DNA from 2 places in the Sphingobacterium sp. xlx-130 genome. Region 2 is predicted to be linked to the other one. Evidence: riboswitches for the same ligand, from Rfam matches in the RefSeq annotation. Region 2 holds a riboswitch; the other holds the start of a gene.

Region 1 (4,452 bases), on a different contig from region 2:
TCGATCATCAAAAAGGAGGTGCTTGATTTTGCAAATCAACACAAAGCCCATGAAATAATGACAACAAATTATATCTTTGACGATGCAAAGCGTTTGGAAGCTTTTGACATTATCGCCAGCGCATTACATTAGATATAGGTATATGATAAAATACGGCTATTGCTTTCTGTTCATGGTTCTTATTTCCGCCTGTCAACAAAAGGCGAGCGAGACCCAAAAAACGAGGACAAACGATTCGGTTGGCGTCGGTATAATCGTCCAAAGTGATAGTATTGCAACATCTATAGTGCCCCACAAGATTCCGATCTCCTCAGACTCGATTATCGAAGGGCATGTATTAATGCCTGTTCGTTATCGTGTATGGGGAGATCCCGTATCAAAGATTATCAACAAGAACTGGCTTGAATTACACTTAAAAGACGGTTCTTATGCAGTAACTTCTGCGCTTTACCACATCGAAAATGAAGATGAGGAACCCTGTTCAGGCCTTCCGACGGAGACGATTGTACCCAAAGAAGATGTTTTAGTATTCTTCAATATACCTACCATACAAAAAGGTACTGTAGACAGTATCGCTTTTACAAAGTCGATCATTGAACCAGGAGAGCCATTCCAATTTACGTATCAAGATCAAAAGTATCAGCTACAGGCTTCAGGTATCCGATTCTATAAAGATGAAGAACGGAATAACCCAAATACCAACTATACCCTAAAATTGTATCGCGAGGGCAAACTCATTCGTACGTTAATCAACCAAACATCTTATAACGATACGGCCACCGAATTAAAATTTATTGGAGACCTGGACAGGGATAAACAATTAGACTTTATCTTTTCCAGCCCGAGGGATTATGAAGAGATGCGTCTACTCATCATATTATCTGGTAGTCCACAAGCCTATGAAGGCATTATGCAGTTTGACTGCTAGTGACGGTTAAATGTTCAAAAGGCTATGCTGTGTCGCTGTAAATATATTTCTAAAAATCGTATTTAGCTCTGTGCCGTTTTGTGCCGCACTAATGCCCAACAATGGGAACAAACGTGTCGTTTCTTCCCGAATGTCTTTTACCATCTGTCTAGATGAACAAGCTATATCCTCTAAAAGTGTTGTTGTTATCGTTGATTGCTTAGATCCGCGCCATAATAGATCAGCGAGTAGACTTATTTTATTTCTATCTGATTCAAGCTGAAGCCTAAGGGTGTCTATGTTTCTAAAATACTCTTTTCCATGTTTTGATAGCCAACTCTCTACTTTAGATTTTTCGAAAAAGTACTTTTCGACCAAATCCAGATACCTTCTATACATTCCTAAGTAGTTGACAAGAAGTGTCAACTCTGCAAAAGGCATAAAAGGAATCCGATACAATGCTGTATCTACTGTACGATGCTCAGGTTTGATCTGAAATGCATAATTCGGCTCTATAGCAACATGGTCCAACGAGAAGCTATGGCTTGCGGTGCAAGCCAAACCGAACGAATCCCAATCATAATGTACAAGTACTTTGTCCCGCGGTACTAGGAATGAAAATACAACCTGTTCTCCCAAATCATCCAGTCTTGGCTCTTCACCATCAAAAACAAAGCTATTTAATGTAAAATGGCTTAAATGAGGCGCACCAGTTGCAAAGCGCCAAAACCCAGTAAGTGTAAAGTACTCGCCGTCCCACACAGCTCTTCCCGAAGCACGTCCCGAACCACCAAAACAAACCTTTGGATCTGCAAATATTTTTGTGGTCAGTCCTTTGTTCAAGTACCCCGCAAACATATTTGCTCCAGCACATAGCGTCACCGTCCAAGCCATACCACCATCCCAATAAGCTAGTTCTTCCAATAATGTCAAACCATCTTGTAAATTCAGTTCCAATCCACCCAGGGAAGTAGGCACCCATATATTAAACCAGTTATTTTCGTAGATCAAGCCGAGTTGACCGTCTACCAAAGTCTTCGCTTCTATAGATGCCAACTGATTATCTCTTATCACCTGTATAGCATTTTCACAGATCATCATTTTTTTAAATATTAAATTCGTAGCAGATTCTATTACACTTACGAGTAGCCCTTCGTTTACGAAAACTTCATGAGCTTTCGCCAATTAAAATAGCCGAAGATAGCGACAATAAATAAAAAAGTAGTAAGGGCTGCAAAAAGATAGAGCTCTTTATGTATTAACAACGGTATCGCAAACAGGTTACTAACGTTAAGTAGCAGCCAATTTTCTACCTTTCGTTTGGCCAAAAGCCACATCCCGGCCCAAGCAGTGGCAGATACCCAGGCGTCCCAAGCGGGAACATCGGAGTCTGTAATATGCTCAAGCACTAAAAACAATAAAATAAATCCAAGCACGCTAATTATCGCGACAATACTCCAATCTCTCTTTGTGCAATTAGTGATAGGTTGTTCTCGCGCATCCTTATTATTAGACCAATACCACCATCCATAGATGCTCATAACTAGGTAATACATATTTAAGGCAATCTCAGCATACAATTTAACTCCAAACAGTACATACATACCCGATATAATGCCCATGATTCCGAAGAAATAATTAGACACTTTATTATTTTTAGAAAGCAATACCTGCGCGACACCACAAAGTACCGAGAATCGTTCTAACCAAGAAGTTTGCTGAAATGCACTACTAATATTTTCGATAATATTTTCCATTAAACAATGTAATCAAGAACACTATTTATGGGTATGCTTTGATAGAAGAGCAAAATTAATCCCTACGCCAGCATTATCTGGATCAGGTTCCTCCTACTGAACGCAGGATTGGGTATAATCTCAGCTCGGTTCCGCATGAATACGGAACCTGCACCCCATAATTATTTTATTATCTAATCCAATTTCAATACACGATGTGTGTGCTTACGCATTTCTGCACACAATTCGGCATTGTTGTTAAGAGACTGTCCCCAAGAAGGTATCATCTCTCGAAGCTTCTTTCTGTATTCATCAGATTTTGCACGTTCCGGAAAGCAACGTTTTAATAGTTGAATCATGATTTCTACGGAAGTAGAAGCACCCGGCGAAGCACCAAGCAAGGCTGCAATAGAACCATCTGCACTAGAGACTACTTCAGTTCCGAATTCCAATATACCACCGTGTTTCGGGTCTTTCTTAATCACCTGTACACGTTGTCCAGCCTTCTCTATCCCCCAGTCTTCCATACGGGCTGTAGGCATAAATTGTTTCAAAGCATCCAATTTATCCTTTGGCTTTTTCATGACCTCCGTAATCAGATATTTTGTCAATGGAAGATTGTCTAATCCAGCCGACAACATTGGCTTAATATTAGATAGTTTTATAGAAGCCGGCAAATCAAAATACGAGCCCTGTTTTAGGAACTTTGTTGAAAATCCAGCATAAGGACCAAAAAGTAATGCCTGTTTACCATCAATATAACGCGTATCCAAATGCGGTACTGACATTGGAGGAGCCCCTACAGACGCTTTACCATATACTTTAGCATGATGCTGTTTTATTATCTCTTCGTTTTTGCAACGCAGCCATTGTCCTCCGACAGGAAAACCGCCGTATCCTTTTGCTTCTGGAATTCCAGATTTTTCTAAAAGCAACAAGGAATGTCCTCCGGCGCCAATAAATACAAATTTAGCTTTGATCTCCCGCTTCTCACCTGTTTTGAGATCTTTAACTTCAATCTCCCAACGACCATCATCTTCCCGTTCAATGTCTTTAACCTCTTGCTGCAAAGCAAGCCTAATGTTTTCCTTTTTATCCAAGTAAGCAATCAAATCCCGAGTTAGCGCACCAAAGTTTACATCTGTTCCGATATCCATCTTAGTGGCAGCCATAGGTTCATTGGCAGCACGTCCCTCCATCATCAATGGAATCCATTCTTTAAGCACAGATTTGTCTTCGGTGTACTCCATGCCTTTAAAGAGCGTTTCTTTTTCCATAGTCTCAAATCGAGTCTTTAAAAAACGAACATCGTTCTCTCCAAACACAGCACTCATATGAGGCACTTTACGGATAAAGTGGCTCGGATTTTTAACGATTCCTTTCTCTACCAAATATGCCCAGAACTGCTTGGACACCTCAAACTGCTCTGCTATCTTTATTGCTTTGTCTACTTTTACAGATCCATCTGCTTGCTCGGGCGTATAATTCAACTCACACAAGGCAGAGTGACCAGTACCAGCATTATTCCATGCATCCGAACTCTCTGCTGCAACAATATCCAAACGCTCGATGATTTCAATATCGATATCTGGATTTAACTCATTGATTAATGTTCCAAGAGTAGCACTCATGATACCACCACCGATCAGAACGACGTCAACTTCAGTATTTTGTTTTTTCTTGCCCATGACTTGTTTAAATTGTTGCAAAATTAACATTCGTATTCGTTTATCACGAATGAATTTGTCAAAATTCTCTCATTTCCATTACCTTTTATCAAATCAAAATTGAATAGTTTCAAAAATTAAA
Region 2 (4,452 bases):
AGCACATCATTCTGTGTACAGCGGGATATAATTTGTTGAAGGTTAGTAAACCTGTTTTTCTAAAAACGAATGTTTAAGCCTAGCATAAAATTAGTGGTTGCCTGTGGGTAGTAGAAATTGTAGTAATCCCGTTCGGCTCTGTTTTCAAATTTCTGTCCCCCAGTGTAGCCATTTGTTGTATACTTCGCGTTGAAGATGTTATTAATCATGAGGTTGCATCCGATTTCTTTAAGTCCTAAGGCCGAGAATGTATAGTTTGCCAAGAAATTGTTTACAAAAGAAGGGTCAATGGATCTTTCCTCTGCTGAAGTATTGTCTAGGTATAGACGTGATACATATTTAGACAATAAACTGAAAGAAAGCCTGTCAACCGGAGTGTACGTAAAACTATTAGAAAGAATAGTCGACGCAGATTTCGCAATTTTCGTGCTTCCTAAATTGCGCGAGTCTTCTCTTAGGTAGTTCCAGTGGGTGTCGTTATCATAAACCTGATAATATTCGACAAAGTCGTATATTTTATTGTCGCTCAGCGCAGCTGTTGCTGACCAGGTGAGTGTGCTACTGACCCTCCATGAAGCATCAAGCTCTAATCCGATACGGTGACTTTCAGGGATGTTCATACGTAACTCAGCTCCTGTATCATTCAATGTTCCGGTTGGGATCAGCTGATCTTTGTACAGCATTGCATACACATTTGTCCCTATGTTAAACCCTTCGCTACGGAAGCGATAGCCTAGCTCGATATCTTGCATGCGTTCCGGCTTCGGGAACTCGTTTCTAGGATTTTCTACATAATCTTTACGTACAGGTTCCTTGCTTGCATATGCGTAAGATGCATAAATGTTTGAGTTGCCGTTAAGGAAATAGGTGGCGCCTACTTTAGGGTTTACAAAGTTTAATTTGTCGTTGAAATCCAGATCTTTGATTTTGTCGTCATCGCCTTTTACGGTATAATTTACGTTGCGGTACTGTACATCAAAATTGAAAAGCCATTTGTCTATTTTATAGTCGGCTTTAACGTACATATTAAAATCGTACTTTTGTGCATCATTCAGGTAGTATTTGCTGCCGGGGTTAGGATTGGCATTGAATTCGTCCCAAATGACCTTGCCGTAATGATCTCCTTTGTACTGATTGTACCCCCCACCAAAAATGAAGTTCCATTTATCGGAAGCTCTATAGTCAAAGGAGTAAATGAGTCCATAAAAATGGTTGTCCAGCCAACGCTGACGGATAAGGTCTGATTTCTTGATGATTTCCTGTCCGACGGTAACATCAGGTATCCCATATTTTACGAGTTTATCTTTTGTGCGATACTCTTCGTAATAGCCTGCACCACGGGTGTAGTGTAAAGCGGAGTTGAATTTCAACTTTTCACTAATAACGTTGGTGTACTGCAGATGGCTATGCGTCTGCGTGTAGTTGTCGGTTTGATTGTCGTATGTGTAGTAGTTGTACTTTCTATCTGCATTTAGCAGACGGTCGTATTCTGGACCATCATATAATCCAAAAGCTTCATTTGCATATTTGATAAGAAGATCTTTATCGCCAGTCAGGAGGGGTTCGGGGGTTCCGTACCATGCCTGATAGGTTTTCTCTTTACCCGTGAAGACTGTGGCCTTCAAGGTATGTTTGTTGGTGTATAGTCCCGCGTCGACATAGAGCGATCTTAGATTTGACGATGCGCGATCAACGTATCCATCGGATACGATCCGTGATAAGCGGGTGTTTATAGCGAACTTGTTGCTCATCAGACCAGTTCCACCTTTAATGGTGTTTTTCCAAGAATTGTATGAGCCGAAGGAATTGTTTAATTCGGCGTAGGGTTTTTCTTCTAGTACATCAGTCTGGATGTTTAAAGAGGCACCGAAGGCACCGGCGCCATTTGTGGAAGTACCTATACCCCGTTGTATCTGTATGCTTTCTGTACTGGAGGCAAAGTCAGGTAAGTTGACAAAAAATGAGCCCATACTTTCGGCATCATTTAGCGGGATACCATTTAAAGTCACGTTAATGCGTTGGTTGTCAGAGCCTCGGATCGTCATATTAGTATAACCAATCCCTGCGCCAGCATCAGATCCGATAACTACCCCAGGAGTCTGATCGAGTAGGTAAGGAATGTCCTGACCTAGATTTTTCTTCTTAATGTCTTCTTTTGTTAGATTTTTGAAGGTTGTCGCCGAATTTTCCTTGGCACGGGTAGCATAGACCAAGGCTTCATCAGCTTGTATAACAGCGGCTTGAAGCATGATATTGATGCTTCGTTGCCCAGTGGTTAATGGGCCAGTAAAAGACTTGTATCCCAAATAATGGACTTTGATTGTTCGATTGCTTTTCGGACCTATCGTGAATATAGCTATTCCGGATCTGTCGGTTTGTTTGGTGGTGTTGTCCATAGTCACGGTTGCGCCATGTAACAATTGTGCTTGACTGTTTGTCACTGTTACCTTAACATTTTCCTGTGCTATCACAACGATAATGGTAAGTAATCCTAGCAAACCAGTAGCAATAAGATGCTTAATCATAAATGTAAAATAATTTGAGTTAAACCAAACTATTGCAAGGGGTTACAATAGCGATACATTTAACCGCCCTTTCCCTACGCTGGCATTATCCAGATCAGGTGCTCCCGAGAATACTCGAGACGGGTATAATCTCAGCCTTACTTTATGTTCTGATGAACGAGGCACCCCTTTTCGATGGCGCAAACATAGAATATTTTTTTTACAAAACAAAAGTTCATTTTTTTTGTGTAAAATAAATTACTTAATTTGTCAAGAGTATTGGTTTAAAGCAATATTTTGTGTTAAATTTACATTTTCTAAACAGGGTTGCTCTTTACCCCTTAGAAAATACACACACACTAACTATTGGTATATAAATGGTTCATTATTATTCAGCTGATTATGTGATGCCAGTCACGTCCAGCCCTATCAAAAATGGGGTGATTGCAATGGACGAAAATGGTACGGTTTTGGGAATATATGATAATGATTCGGTGCCGAATAATGTAGAAATAGAACGCTTGAAGGGCGTTTTGATTCCTGGTTTTATTAACGCACATTGTCATTTGGAGTTGTCTCATTTGATAGGCAAAATTTCTCAAGAGCAGGGTTTGGTTAAATTTATCACCGAAGTGATGTCAAATCGGGGTGCAGACGATGACGTTGTCCGTGAGGCTATGATAGCTGCAGATCGAGCGATGTACGATAGCGGTATACAAGCGGTGGGCGATCATGTAAATTCGGCTATTTCCGCTAGCGTGAAAGAAGCAAGTAAGATTGCTTATCATACTTTTGTTGAAATATTGGGATTGAATGATGAAGAAGTGAATCGTAAGATTGACGAAGCGCGGGAGCTTGAGTTTCATTTTGATTCTAGTCATGCTTCTATAACACTTCATTCTCCCTATTCTTGTTCTAAGGCACTTTTTAAAGCTTTTAAGAAGTCAGTTTCCGATGACAATATCATTTCAATCCACAATCAGGAGAGTGAAGAGGAAAATAAGCTTTTCCGTTACAAAACTGGGGATTTTTTAGAGTTCTATAAGCAAATCGGTTTTTCTGCAGATGATTTTAAAGCGCAGGCAAGAAATTCGGTACAGACCTACATGTCTTATCTCCCGACGGGCAATAAAATTATCCTCGTACACAATACTTTTACTTCATTAAAAGATTTAGACTTTATCCGCAGAATGGGAAGGGATGTGGTGATGTGTCTCTGTCCAAAGGCTAATCTATATATTGAGGGCACCCTTCCTAAAGTAAGTATTCTTGAACAAAATGGATGTGAGATTGCTATAGGTACGGATAGTTTGGCGTCTAATGATACCCTAGATATATTGGACGAGCTCAAAACATTGCACAAGCATTTTGCTGACCTGGATTTTATCAAAACGATACAGTGGGCGACCATCAATGGAGCAAAGGCATTGTCCTTGGAAGAGAGTTTAGGCTCATTAGAAGTGGGCAAGACTCCCGGTCTGTTACTTGTTAAAAATATGAATCATTTCAAAATGACGGACAAAGTTCAAATAGAACGTATTGCTTAAATAAAATTATTACTTTTGTAGTTAAGAAGCGTCGGCGTATACTTCACCTGAGTAAGGCAGGAGAATACGCCGATGTTCCGTATATGACTATATATTACAGATGAAATATTCATGTAGCGCAGGCCGCGAAAACACGAATGACCGCGAAGCAGCATGCACAGCAATTACAACAATTCGTGCATAATATACTTTGGATATTCCATATGACCATTAAAAGTCAGATCGAGCTTGTGAGCTCATCTAAGATAATTATTTATATATGAAACATTGGGATATTACCGTTAAAGGAAAAGTTCAAGGCGTATATTTTAGGCTTACAGCAAAAGCGGTCGCTGATCAGCTTGGTGTTAAGGGGTTTGTACTGAATGAAGCAGATGGTTCTGTATATATCGAGGCAGAGG

Evidence for each region. A riboswitch is a leader RNA that binds a small molecule or an ion and turns the genes downstream of it on or off. The one in region 2 is predicted to bind thiamine pyrophosphate.
Region 1: linked by a shared signal. The riboswitch ahead of pnuC (nicotinamide riboside transporter PnuC) and the one ahead of G7B18_RS14425 (TonB-dependent receptor) in region 2 are both predicted to bind thiamine pyrophosphate.

The regions. Positions count from the first base shown of each region.
Region 1 covers NZ_WFKN01000006.1:315,518-319,969, forward strand. The annotation lists gene G7B18_RS12780 (LLM class flavin-dependent oxidoreductase) at 1-132, shown strand, start outside; gene G7B18_RS12785 (hypothetical protein) at 143-928, shown strand; gene G7B18_RS12790 (acyl-CoA dehydrogenase) at 935-2,008, opposite strand; gene pnuC (nicotinamide riboside transporter PnuC) at 2,065-2,664, opposite strand; TPP riboswitch at 2,706-2,832, opposite strand; gene G7B18_RS12800 (malate:quinone oxidoreductase) at 2,838-4,361, opposite strand.
Region 2 covers NZ_WFKN01000008.1:104,555-109,006, forward strand. The annotation lists gene G7B18_RS14425 (TonB-dependent receptor) at 60-2,525, opposite strand; TPP riboswitch at 2,580-2,704, opposite strand; gene G7B18_RS14430 (amidohydrolase family protein) at 2,882-4,051, shown strand; gene G7B18_RS14435 (acylphosphatase) at 4,311-4,452, shown strand, end outside.